3 regions of the Polaromonas sp. P1_E12 genome follow, and region 3 is predicted to be linked to each of the others. Evidence: predicted binding sites of a transcription regulator. Region 3 holds the regulator's gene; each other region holds the start of a gene.
What was found. The regulator sigma-54, encoded in region 3, starts transcription at its own class of promoters, with help from an activator protein. The targets are predictions, from matches to a motif close to TGGCANGNAANCTGCTTT.

Region 1 (4,466 bases), on a different contig from region 3:
GCCAACGAACTCGGCGTGGACGCCATGCACGACTTCATGCAGCCGCTGGGCTTTGGGCAGATCACCGGCATCGATATCAGCGGTGAAGTCACGGGCGTGCTGCCCAGCCAGGCCTGGAAACGCAAAGCCTATAAAAGGCCGGAGCACCAGAAGTGGTACCCCGGCGAAACCATCTCACTGGGTATCGGGCAGGGCTACAACACCTTCACCATGCTGCAGCTGGCGCAGGCCACGGCCGTGCTGGCCAACAACGGCGTCAAGCACCGGCCGCGGCTGGTGATCGGCACGCAGGACCCGGTGACGCGCGTGATGCACCCGCTGCCGGCCGATGCGCCGGAAAACCTGGGCTACAAGGCTGAAAACATCGCGATCGTGCGCAAGGCCCTGGTTGGCGTCACCCAGGAAGGCACCTCGGCACGCGTGTTTGCCGGCGCGGGTTATCTGAGCGGCGGCAAAACCGGCACGGCGCAGGCGGTCACCATCGGCCAGAAAGACAAGTACAACAGCAGCAAGATGGAAGAGTACCAGCGCGACCACGCTGTTTACATGGCGTTTGCGCCGGCGGAAGACCCCAAGATCGCGCTGGCAGTGATCGTGGAAAACGCCGGCTGGGGCGCCGGGGTGGCGGCGCCGATTGCACGGCGTGTTTTTGACTATGTGCTGCTGGGCCAGTACCCGAGCGAGGAAGACATGGTGGCGGTGCAGAAGGGGCTGGCGGCAGCGCCCATCGGCAAGCCGCGCCAGGCCGCCGACGTGGCCGGCCAGCTGTCGGCCGGCGCAGCAGGCGCTTCCCCCGGCCCCACGAACGCCGCGGCTGCCGCTGCCGCCAAAGCCAGGACGGCGGCGATTGCGGAGGCGCTCAGCAAGCTGCCGCCGCCCATGGCGGCAGCGGGCATCAACCCCGATTAAGCCGGCCGTCGCTATCGATTTGATAGCTGCTTGCGCATGCCCCTATTGGGCCGGGCGCCAATTTGGTCATTAAACGGTGATGGCCGGATTTCAAGCCAAATTTGCCGGAAACCCATACAGCACATGCGCAAGCAGCTATTAAATCAATAGCAAACGGCCTGCGCACAGTCAGCGCGCAAATGCGTCAAAACCGGTTTTCAGGATCAGCGAGCTGACCACGGCGATAAACACCCCGCGCACAAACCCGGCCCCATGTTTGAGGGCCAGGCGGGTGCCCAGCAGGCTGCCCGCCACGTTGGCCACGGCCATCGTGAGGGCGAAATGCCACCAGACATGGCCCTTCCAGGCAAAGAGCGCCAGCGCTGCGAGGTTGGTGGCGGTGTTGAGCAGCTTGGCCGAAGCCGACGCGTTCAAAAAGTCATAACCCAGCCAGCGCACAAATAAAAATACAAAAAAGCTGCCGGTGCCCGGACCGAAGAAGCCGTCGTAAAACCCCAGCACCAGCCCGATGCAGCAGGCCGCCGCGGTTTCGGCATGCCCGGTAAAGCGGGGCGTATGGTGGCGGCCCAGCTCCTTCCTGGCCAGCGTATAGAGCAACACCGCCAGCAGCACAAAGGGCAGGGTCTTGCGCAAAAAGCCCGGCGAGATGACGGTGACCAGCCAGGCGCCCGCCAGCGAGCCGGTGAACCCGGCGGCCGCCGCCGGCAACAGTGCCGCCCAGCGAAGCTCCACCCGACGGGCATATTGGGCCGTGGCAACCGCGGTGCCCCAGACCGAGGCCCCCTTGTTCACCCCAAACAGGGTGGCAGGATGGGTGGTGGGGAAAACCGCAAACAGGGCCGGCACCAGGATCAGCCCGCCGCCCCCGACGATAGAGTCCACAAAACCGGCGAGCAGGGAGGCCAACGAGACGATGAATAATTCCATGGCCCGGATTGTCCCATCGCATTGAACAGACTCATTGCTATCAAATAGATAGCTGCTTGCGCCCGACAGTCAATGGCTGCGAGGGTTTTTGAGGGTTGGGCCCCGTCAGGGCGGAGGCATAAAAAAAGCGCTGGGGTTGCCAGCGCTTTTTGCAAATCTGCATCTCTTGTGGAATGCCGCTTTGCTTGTGTACTTCTTAATGACTCTCTCGTGTCTCCTCGGCTCCTCGCGTTGCGAGCAGCAAGGCTCGTCAGCAAGTCATCCAATATAGCGGGCGCACTGTCCCAGTGCATTGGGGGTTTCCCGGCCCCGGGCTTTGGGCGGCCGCTGGTTCTGTGGATGTTTTTGGGGCACCACGCCAATCGTTTGCGCACTTTTGCAGTACATATTTTCCGTTGCAGTCCCATCACACGAGCTACTGCGGTATTGGCACGACTTATGCCTGTTGTTACCAATTGTTGGTTGATTGAACAGGCGGGCACCGTATGCATATGAACAGATTTCTGGCCTTGGGTATGTCTTTATGCTTGGGCCTGGCATGCCAGCAAGCCCTGGCACAGACCACGGCTCCCCCGGCGGTGGCGCCGCCAGCAGTCACTGCCAGCGCTCCGGAAGTCGCACCGTCCCCCGCACCGGCCGCTGTTCCTGCTCCTCCCGCCGCACCGGTGGCTGCGGCCTCTGCGCCGCCTGCAGCGGCCGCCCCGGCGCCGCTGACCCAACCGGGACTGGTCGGCGTGGAGACCCTCAATGGTGCCGACACCGCCTGGATGATGACCTCCACCGCACTGGTATTGCTCATGACCCTGCCCGGCATCGCCCTTTTCTACGGCGGCATGGTGCGCAGGAAAAGCGTGCTCAATGTCATGGCCTGCGTTGTCGCCATCTGTGCCGTTGTCAGCCTGCTCTGGTTTGCGGTGGGCTACTCCATCGCCTTCACGCCCGGCAAAGGTGCGCTTGGGCACTATCTGGGTGGTCCCGAGCGGCTCTGGTTCACCGGGCTGGACTACGTGAAGGACGCGCAGAAGGTGGCCGTGAGCCATATTGCGCCCAACATTCCCGAGTCGGTCTACGCCATGTTCCAGCTGACCTTCGCCATCATCACGGCCGCGCTGGTGGTCGGCTCGTTTGTGGAACGCATGCGGTTCTCCGCGATGCTGGTGTTCATGTCGCTGTGGACCGTCGTCGTCTACGCACCCATTGCCCACTGGGTCTGGGAGCCCAATGGCTGGCTGGCGCGCATGGGCGCGCTGGACTTTGCCGGCGGCTCGGTCGTGCACATCAATGCCGGCATTGCCGGGCTGGTCTGTGCCTACGCGCTCGGGCCGCGCCACGGCTATGGCCGTGAACCGTTTACGCCTTTCAACCTGGGTCTGACCATGGCCGGTGCCGGCATGCTGTGGGTCGGCTGGTTTGGCTTTAACGCCGGCTCCGCCGTGGCCTCCGACGGCCGGGCCGGCCTCGCGATGGCCGTCACGCACATCGCGGCGGCCGCGGGCGCTCTCTCGTGGATGGCGGCCGAATGGATTGTTCGCGGGCGTCCTTCCCTGCTGGGACTGTGCTCGGGCCTGGTCGCCGGGCTGGTCGCCATCACGCCGGCGGCGGGCTTTGTCTCGCCGCGCGCGGCCCTGGTGTTTGGCCTGGTGGCCGGCGTGGCCTGCTACTGGGGCGCCACGGGCCTCAAGCGCCTGCTCAACGCCGACGATTCGCTGGACGTGTTCGGCGTGCACGGCGTGGGCGGCATTGTGGGTTCGCTGCTGACCGGCATTTTTGCCAGCAAGGCCATCTCCGGTGTCGAGGGCAGCCTGATGACCCAGGCGATAGGCGCAGGCGCCGTCATGCTCTACAGCCTGTTCATGACGGCGCTGGCCTTGTGGGTCACCTCGCTGATCGTCAGCCTGCGCGTCAGCGAAGCCGCCGAGAGCGACGGCCTGGACATCACCCAGCACGCCGAGCGGTTGGGCACGTAACTGACAAACAACGGACTCCACTTTCAAGGATTGCGCACCATGCCCTCCAGTGAAAAAATTGCCGTTGCGGCCCACCTGCATGTGCTGTTGCGCCGCAAAACCGGCCGCGTGACCGACACCGAGTGGATGGCCGGTAACCAGGAATACGCCGCCGAAATAGCGCGTTTTGCGCGGGAAAAAGCCGCCGAGGATGGCCACGTGGACCTGGCGGTGTGGGCCGACCGGCTGGAAGAAATCATGGCCACCCCCGAGCCCAAGGCACGCGTGCCGCTGGTGCAGTTGGTGTCCGAGGTGGTGAAGGAGCGCAGCCAGCCGGTGCTTGCCCCGGCGCCAGTGCCCGACCGCCAGAGCGCCCGGTCCATCGATACCGAGGAAGAGGTCTATCCTGAATCAGGTTTTATCGAGTCGACATTCGGTGCCATCTTCGGCGAGGGCGAGTCGCCGCGGGAGCGCCGCCAGCGCGACCCGAACGCGCCGCGCTATGTGAAGGGCCTGCGATAACTTGTAGACCCCTGTCTCGGCTCACTGCGTGTAGCCGGAACCCCCCTCAGGGTGGCAACACCTGCAGCCCGGCAAAGCCGGTTCTGCGGTGTTCTTGCCCCGAACACGCCGCGCTTCGTGAAGAGCTTGCGATAGGCCGGCGCAGGGCCGGCGGCCGGTTTA
Region 2 (4,466 bases), on a different contig from region 3:
ACGCGGTCCAGGTAGCGCTGGTAATTACGGCTCTCAATGCCCTGTTTTTCAGGTTCACCGTTGTTGAATTCTTTTTGCTGCTCGGCCAGCTTGGCTTCGGCCTTTTTCAACTCGGCCTCAAGGATGGCGCGCGAATCGTTGTCGCGGGTCCGCTGTTCGGGGCTGCCATCGGTGCGCGGGCCACTGGAGCCTGCGGCCGCAGCCACGCGAACCGCGGCTTTGGGCACCGGCGTGCTCTGCATCACCGTCACATTGCCGCCGGACAGCAGTTTGCAGCTCCGGGTTTGGGCGTCTTTTGTGTTGTTGATGTATTCAGGGGCCGCACCCCCGACTCCTGCGCAGCGGTATACCTGCTGCGCCCATGCAGCATTCCCCGCGCCAGCCAGCAGCAACGACAAGGTAGAAAGCAATAAGGTGTGTTTCATAGGTACTCCCGATGCCCAATAAGGGCGAGGACGGTCTATCAGTATGCGGCAAAGGCGCCGAAATACAAAGCCAGCAAACCCACAACCGGCTTGGGCAATAAAAAAGGACGGCATATGCCGTCCTTTTTTGACCACAAACTGTGTAAATAAACAGTAGGCGGTTGGGCTTTCGCCCCCCTGATTACAGGGAGTAGTACATCTCGAATTCGATGGGGTGGGTCGCCTGGCGCAAGCGGGTCACTTCACCCATCTTCAGTTCAATGTAGGCGTCGATCATGCTGTCGGTGAACACACCGCCCTTGGTCAGGAAGCTGCGGCCCACGTCGAGTGCGTCCAGCGCCTGGTCCAGGCTGTGGCACACGGTTGGTACTTTTGCATCTTCCTCGGGTGGCAGATGGTACAGATCCTTGGTGGCGGCTTCGCCGGGATGGATCTTGTTTTCCACGCCGTCCAGACCCGCCATCATCAGGGCCGAGAAGCCCAGGTAAGGGTTCATCAGTGGATCGGGGAAACGCGCTTCGATACGGCGGCCCTTTGGATTGGCAACGTAAGGAATGCGGATCGATGCCGAACGGTTTTTGGCCGAGTAAGCCAGCTTGACCGGCGCCTCATAGCCAGGAACCAGACGCTTGTAGCTGTTGGTGCCTGGGTTGGTGATGGCGTTCAGGGCGCGTGCATGCTTGATGATGCCGCCGATGTAGTACAGGGCGAAATCAGACAGGCCTGCATAGCCGTCACCGGCAAACAGGTTTTTGCCGTCTTTCCAGATGGACTGGTGAACGTGCATGCCGGAGCCGTTGTCGCCGACAACAGGCTTGGGCATGAAGGTGGCGGTTTTGCCGTAGGCGTTGGCCACGTTCTGCACGACGTATTTCAGGACCTGGGTCCAGTCGGCGCGCTGAACCAGCGTGCTGAAACGGGTACCGATTTCGTTCTGGCCGGCACCGGCCACTTCGTGGTGGAACACTTCGACGGGGATGCCCAGCGACTCGAGGATCAGGGCCATTTCGGCGCGCATGTCTTGCGTGCTGTCGACAGGAGGCACGGGAAAGTAGCCGCCCTTGACGGTAGGACGGTGGCCGCGGTTGCCGCCTTCGAGCTTGGCACCAGAATTCCAGGGCGCTTCGTATTCTTCGATCTTGAAGAAGGTGCCCGACATGTCGGTGTTCCAGCGCACGTCGTCAAAGATGAAGAATTCTGGCTCGGGGCCGAAGTAAGCAGTGTCGCCCAGGCCGGAAGCCTTGAGGTAAGCCTCTGCGCGCTGCGCGATGGAGCGCGGGTCGCGGTCATAGGCCTTGCCGTCGGCGGGCTCAAGCACGTCGCAGCTCATGAACAGCGTGGTTTCTTCAAAGAACGGATCGATGTTGGCCGTCTTTGGGTCAGGCATCAGTTGCATGTCGGAGGCTTCAATGCCCTTCCAGCCGGCAATTGAGGAGCCGTCGAATGCATGGCCCGACGTGAATTTGTCTTCGTCAAAGTGGGACACGGGCACGGTCACGTGCTGTTCTTTGCCCCGGGTATCGGTAAAACGAAAGTCAACAAACTTGACTTCGTTTTCCTTGACCATTTTCATGACGTCTGCGACGGTCTTTGCCATCAAAATCTCCTGTTGCTGGATGGGTGGTTGAAAAATCTATTCGGGCTGTCGAATGCACTTTTTGTGCCACAGACATTGGCGGTTGAGTTTCCCGCCAAGCCCCGGATTGTGCCGTGATCTGGCTTCAGTTCCAGCCTTTGGCAGGCTGAAAATGCAAAAAACACCGGCCAGCACCGAATGCACCATGATCGTGCATCAACATACACGCACAAGCTTGGTGCAAAAAATTAACGCACCAACTCGGGGCCTAACTTCAGGTCAAATTTGTGCAGCCCGGCCAGCATGGCTGGATAGGCCAAATTGACCGCCTCGGGCGCGCCTTTGACGCCCAGTTCAATATGGCGGCCATATTCCGGGTGGTCCACGCTGGGCAGGCTAAACACTTTCACTCCCGCATGGGCCGCTTCAATATCGAGCATCAGGGGCGTGAGCATGGCCTCCATGGACCCAAAAATGATCACCGACTTCTCGGTGTAAGGCGATTTTTGGTGCAGGTGGGCGTACTGGTTGTCGAGCACCCATTCAATCATCGGCCAAGCCATCACCGGGAAGCCGGGAACGAAGTGAACCGCCCCCTGCCCCGCCCGGCAGGTAAAGCCCGGTATCTTGTTATAGGGGTTCGGAATAATCTCCGCGCCGACCGGAAACACGCCCATGTTCAACCGGTGGATGTTGTCGTCGCGGTCAGGCTCGTAGGGTGTCCCCTGCTCTTTCGCCACATCCGCCATGCGCTCAAGGATCAGGGTTTTGGCCGTGGGGTGCAGCGCGAGCTCAAGGCCCAGCGCCTTGGCCGCGCACTGCCGCGTATGGTCGTCCGGTGTGGCCCCTATACCGCCGCAGGAAAAGACCACGTCGCCGTGTTCACGCGCGGCGGCAAACGCCCGCGCCAGCGTGGCCGTGATGCGGGCGGGGTCGTCGCCCACGTAGTCGGCATAGGCCAGCTGCAAGCCGCGCGCGCCCAGCAGTTCGATGGCTTTGGGCAGGTGCTTGTCGGCACGTTTGCCGGAAAGGATTTCGTCGCCGACGATGATGAGGCCGAATTGTGGGGTCATGTTCAGGCTTGTCAGGTAACGGGTTCAGGGTTGTGATTCGGGCTTGCCGCCCAGTGAGCCGAAGCTGGGCGCCGGCCCGGGGAGGGCATCGGGGGCCAGCTCATTTGCTATCGATTCAATAGCTGCTTGCGCAAGCGGGTCGGGCGCCAGGGCATTATTCTTCTTGCGAAGTTGTTCCAGGGCCGACAGCGTGTAGTGCGCAAACCAGAGCGAGGAAAACGCAAACACCAGGGTGTAGATCCAGATGGCCACCGGCACCAGGATGGGCGCCATGGCCACAAACATCGCGCCCGAGGCCCACAGCAGGCTGGGGGCCGCACCCAGGTAACCGCTGAACACACCGATCGCCAGCAGCGGCAGGCGATGCTCCTTGAATATCTGGCGCCGCTCTTCACTGCTGGCGTGGTCCACCATGGCGTCATAAGACATGACACGGTAAGTCAGCCAGCCCCAGATCAGCGGCGGCAGCACCAGGATCAGCGGTGGAATCAGCCAAAGCGGAATCGAAACGACCAGCGCCACCACGGCCAGCAAAGTGGAGCCCAGCGACCAGAACAGGCTGGTAAACAGGGAGCCTCCACGCTTGCGCTCCATCTGGGGAAAGCGCCGTTCAGCCACCAGGGCCACCATGGCCGGCGTCATGAGCAATGCCACGAAGAGCAGTGAGACGATGATGATCACGGGGATGATCAAAAGCAGGAGCAGCACCTTGGGCAGTACAGACTGCAGCTGGCCCAGGCCCAATCCCTCCAGCCAGCGAACCATGGCATCAACCAGCTCGAAGCTCCCAAGTTGCACGCGGATGGCTTCCGCAGCACTGTCCCAGAAGAAGTAGCCCAGGGTCAGCGAAACCACCCCCATGATCACCAGCGGCAGGATCGACAGCACAATGACCCGCGGGTGCAGGCAATACATCGCGGCGCGCCAGAAGGCGTCAAGAAGTTTGCTCATGCTGAAAGTGTAGCCCCCACAGTCGTTCACTGCGTGTAACTCCTTGCCCCCCGAGGGGGCCGCCCGCCTGCGGTCTGGCAAAGCCAGTCCCGCGGCTCATGCTGGGTTAAGAACTCAGCAAGTTCAGGCTTTGCCAACGAGGCGTTTCAGGCCCAGCCACTGCTGCGACCAGAAACCTTTGCCGTAGTCGCGGTTGGCTTCGACCTGGTCGCGAATGCCCGTCGGGTCATAACGCTGCTCAAAATTGACAGTGCGGAACAGCATGTCCCACCAAGGGAGCAGCACGCCGAAGTTGTGGCCCCCCAGTGTTTTGGGTCCGTGGCTTTCGTGGCCAATGCCAATGCTGTGGTGCAAGCGGTGAAAGCGCGGGCTGATCCACAGGCGCTCGCCCACATGCCCGAACCACATCCGCACATTGGCATGCTGAAAGCTCTCGCTGAG
Region 3 (4,466 bases):
GTTGCGGAAAAAACTCCGTCGCTTCTTCGCCCCAGGCGTTTTGTGCCTGTTCGCGGCCGGGATTGGCCGAGCGGTCGCGCGATGTCTCGAAGGCGGGTTCTTCACGTGTGTCACCCCGATCACCGCTGTCCCGGTTCAGCGGCTGGCCGAATTCGTCAATGGGTTGGTTGCGGTGGTCCTGCTGCACGCGTCCTTCGGCATGTCCTTGCTGGCGGCGCTGGTCGCGTCCCTGCAGGCCGGTGATGCCGGCCACGCCTGCCACATCGATCCGTTCGCCGTAAGGCGGGTTCACCAGCATCACGCCCGAAGGCGCAGGTGGCATACGCTGCAGCGCGTCGCCGCCGCGGAATTCCACCGCATTGGCCACACCGGCACGTTCGGCATTGCGCTCGGCAAAGTCAACCATGCGGAAAGACACGTCGCTGCCGAACACCTTGGCCGTGGGCTCGGTGATGGCGGCTTCCGCCTGGTCGAGGAGGCCGTCCCACACGTGGCCCTGAAAGGGCAGGTATTTCTGAAAGGCAAAACGGCGGTTGATGCCGGGTGCGATGTTGCACGCGATCTGCGCGGCTTCAATCGCGATGGTGCCCGAGCCGCAGCAGGGGTCATAGAGCGGCACGCCTTCTTTACAGAGCTGATCCCATCCGCTGGCGGCAATCATGGCGGCGGCCAGGGTTTCCTTCAGCGGGGCATCACCCTTGTCTTCGCGCCAACCGCGCTTGAAGAGCGGCTCACCCGAGGTGTCGATGTAGACCGTGACGGTGTCCGTCGTCAGGTGCACGTAGACGCGCACGTCGGGCCAGCGCGTGTCGACGCTGGGGCGCACGTCGTCGAACTTGGCGCGAAAGCGGTCGGCGATCGCGTCTTTGATCTTCAGCGCCGCGAAGTTCAGGCTTTGCAGCGGGCTGTGCTGGGCGGTGATCTCGACCTTGAAGGTCTGCTTGGGCGTGAACCAGATTTCCCAGGCCACGTTGGCAGCAGCGTTGTAGAGGTCTTGCTCACTGCGGTACTGGTTGTGCTGCAGCTCGATCAGTACACGCTGCGCCAGCCGGCTGTGCAGGTTGAGCTGCAACGCGTCGCGCCACGACGCCTGCAGCTGCACGCCGGCGCGCCAGGCTTTGCCGTCGATCCCGGTGACACGCTTGACCTCGGTGGCCAGCAGGGTTTCGACGCCTGCGGCGCACGGTAAAAACAATTGGAGTTGATTCATGACTGACTTTGAGGGACGGGCAGCGCGGCCTGATTGGGCGGCTAGAGTGATTTGCGCAGGTTGGCGGGCGCTATGCGCAGGGCTTCGCGGTACTTGGCCACGGTGCGGCGTGCGCATTCAATGCCCTGCTCCTTGAGCATTTCGGAAATCTGGTTGTCGCTGAGCGGTTTCTTGAGGCTTTCGGACGAGACAAATTGTTTGATGAGCGCGCGTACCGCCGTGCTGGAAGCATTGCCGCCGGTTTCGGTGCCGAGCGCGGAGCCGAAGAAATACTTGAGCTCAAAGGTGCCGAAAGGGGTGCCCATGTACTTGGCCGTGGTCACGCGGGAGATGGTGGACTCGTGCAGGCCCAGCTCGTCGGCGATTTCGCGCAGCACCAGCGGGCGCATGGCGAGTTCACCGTGCGTGAAGAAATTTTTCTGCCGTTCCACAATCGCACTGCTCACGCGCAGGATGGTGTCAAAGCGCTGCTGGATGTTCTTGATGAACCAGCGGGCCTCCTGCAGGCGCTGCTGCAGCGCCTGGCCGCCCTGGCCCTTGTGCTGCTTGAGGGCATTGGCATAAATGTCGTGCACGCGCAGGCGCGGCATGACGTCGCCATTGAGCGAAACCTTGAAGCCCCGGCCCGACTTGATGACGATGACGTCGGGCACGATCAGGTTGCGCTCCACGTTCACGAAGCGGCGCCCGGGCTTGGGATCGAGCCGGCCTATCACCGTGATCGCGCCCTTGATGGCGGCTTCGGTGAAACCGCACAGGTGCGACAGGCGTTTCACGTCGCGCTTGGCCAGCAGCTCCATCGGTTGCTTGCACATGGCAATGGCTGCGCGGGTTTCTTCGCAGTCCTTGCAGTCCAGCAGCTGCAGGCTCAGGCATTCCGCCAGGTTGCGCGCACCGACACCGGCAGGCTCCATGTGGTGCAGCAGCTTGAGCGCCATCGCAAAACGCTGCTCCAGTTCTTCCGCCTGCGCCATGTCATCTCTTGCAAGACCGGCCGCGAGCGACGCCAGGCTGTCTTCAAGGTAGCCGTCGTCGTTGAGCGATTCAATGAGGAAGTGCAGCGCGGCACGGTCTTCCTCCGACAGGCGCAAGCTCAGCGATTGCCGGTGCAGGTGGTCCTGCAGCGACTCATGGCTGCCCGTGAGGTCGGAGGCCTCGGCTTCGCTCTCTTCATTGTTGTTCTTGCGCGCCGGTGCGTCGCTTCCCCACTCGCTGTCGTCGGGCGTGGTTTCTACCGTGCCATCGCCTTCCCAGCTTTCCTCGAGCTTGGGCTCCGCACTGACTTCTGCGTCATTCGGGGCTGTAGCGCTAGTCTCGTCTGCGCCGCCAGCTATCGAATCCGTAGCAGATTCAAACTCGCGGCTGTCCTGGCTTACCGGCGTGTTGATGTGCTCCAGCCCAAACTCTTCGCGCACCGCCGTCTCTTCCGACACTTCCAGAAACGGGTTTTCGTCGAGCATCTGCTCGACCTCCTGGCTCAACTCAAGCGTCGACAGCTGCAACAGCCGGATCGACTGCTGTAGTTGAGGTGTCAGCGCAAGATGCTGCGAGACGCGGAGTGACAGACCTTGTTTCACTGGATTTTCAAACTTGCGGAAGGTTGAGGCAATACGTCTTTAACCAGCGGGCGCCGCGGAACTGGCTTTGCCAGGCCGCAGGCGCCGTCCCCGGAGGGGGAGAGGGAGCTACACGAAGTGAGCGACAACAGGGGGGAACCATGTTCTACATCTTGAAGTGTTCGCCGAGATAGACGCGGCGCACATCGGCGTTATTCACGATCTCGGACGGTGTGCCTTGCGCCAGCACGTGGCCGTCGCTGATGATGTAGGCGTGGTCGCAAATGCCCAGTGTTTCACGCACGTTGTGGTCGGTGATCAGCACGCCGATGCCGCGCGATTTGAGGAAACCGATGATGCGCTGGATTTCGATTACGGCAATGGGGTCGATACCGGCAAAGGGCTCATCCAGCAGGATGAAGCGCGGCTGGGTTGCCAGCGCCCGCGCGATTTCGACCCGGCGGCGCTCGCCGCCCGAGAGCGCCGGTGCCGGTGAGTTGCGCAAATGATCTACCCGCAAATCCTGCAGCAGGGCGTCGAGCCGCGACTCGATGTCTGCGCGCCCCAGCGGTTTTCCGGTTTTGTCGAGCTGCAGCTCCAGCACGGCACGCACGTTTTCTTCCACCGTGAGCTTGCGGAAAATCGACGCTTCCTGCGGCAGGTAGCTCAGGCCCAGGCGGGCACGCAGGTGAATCGGCATGTGCTCGACCGACTCGCCGTCGATGGAAATTTCGCCTGCATCGGCGCGCACCAGGCCCACGATCATGTAGAACGAGGTCGTTTTGCCCGCGCCGTTGGGGCCCAGCAGGCCCACGACTTCGCCTTTTTGCACGGACAGCGAAACGTCCTGCACCACCTTGCGGCTGCCGTACGATTTTTGCAGACCTTGCGCAACAAGGCGGCTGGGGGTCAGGGCAGGAGCGGCCGGGGCCGCTGAAGTGTCAGTCACCACATCCATCTGTGCAGGTCTTTCTAGTTCTTTTCATTGCCCAGCGTCGTGCTGGGGCGCAGAACCGGGGCTGGGCCCGCGGGCGGTGCCGCAACGGGTGCCGAGGCTGTCGCGCGGGGTGACAGCATGGCGCGAACCCGCCCCGTGGGGTTGCTGGCCGTACGGTTTTGCGCGCCCCCATCCACGGTGAAGACGTCGGTGTTGTTGTCATAAACAATCAGGCTGCCGGTGGTTTCGTCCACCAGGGTGGCACCGTTGTAGCGGCGCACCACCGCCCGCTTGATGAACTTCACCAGGTCGGCGCGGCTGTCATATTCAATGCGTTCGCCTTCGCCTTCGATGTACTCGTCTACGCCGTCACGCTTTTTCCGGTAAAACGCCAGCTTGCCGGGCGCCGCGACGGACACCGCCTGCTGGTAGCCCTCGGGATCCTGCATGACGTCAACGCGCTCGCCGCGCACGATGGTCGTTCCCTTGGTGATCACCACATTGCCGGTAAAAACGCTGGTTTGCTTCAGGTCGTCATAACGCAGGGCATCTGCCTCCGCGTTCATGGGTTTGTCCCGATCAGCTTTTTCGGCAGCGGCCGGGAAAGCCGACCCCAGCGCCAGGATGACCGGCAGGATGAGGGAAAAAATGGGGTGTTTCATAAGGCACGAATCTTGCTGCTTGGTGTTGGGTCATTGTAGCCATGCCAGCTGCGGGAATGGCTTGCACGGGGAATATTAGGGGCATAAAAAAACCCGCCGGA

Region 1: the regulator sigma-54 is predicted to act here: its motif matches at 2,264-2,281, upstream of AC1D13_RS12735 (ammonium transporter).
Region 2: the regulator sigma-54 is predicted to act here: its motif matches at 2,074-2,091, upstream of glnA (type I glutamate--ammonia ligase).

Annotation. Positions count from the first base shown of each region.
Region 1 is NZ_JBFUBB010000004.1:37,017-41,482, reverse strand. Features, by position in the region: gene mrdA (penicillin-binding protein 2) at 1-909, shown strand, start outside; gene AC1D13_RS12740 (sulfite exporter TauE/SafE family protein) at 1,078-1,836, opposite strand; gene AC1D13_RS12735 (ammonium transporter) at 2,352-3,803, shown strand; gene AC1D13_RS12730 (hypothetical protein) at 3,843-4,304, shown strand; gene AC1D13_RS12725 (hypothetical protein) at 4,464-4,466, opposite strand, start outside.
Region 2 is NZ_JBFUBB010000002.1:305,979-310,444, reverse strand. Features, by position in the region: gene AC1D13_RS07265 (hypothetical protein) at 1-425, opposite strand, end outside; gene glnA (type I glutamate--ammonia ligase) at 607-2,022, opposite strand; gene AC1D13_RS07255 (competence/damage-inducible protein A) at 2,250-3,074, opposite strand; gene AC1D13_RS07250 (EI24 domain-containing protein) at 3,099-4,025, opposite strand; gene AC1D13_RS07245 (sterol desaturase family protein) at 4,149-4,466, opposite strand, start outside.
Region 3 is NZ_JBFUBB010000008.1:107,200-111,665, reverse strand. Features, by position in the region: gene AC1D13_RS20845 (THUMP domain-containing class I SAM-dependent RNA methyltransferase) at 1-1,210, opposite strand, end outside; gene AC1D13_RS20840 (RNA polymerase factor sigma-54) at 1,252-2,787, opposite strand; gene lptB (LPS export ABC transporter ATP-binding protein) at 2,933-3,724, opposite strand; gene lptA (lipopolysaccharide transport periplasmic protein LptA) at 3,739-4,365, opposite strand.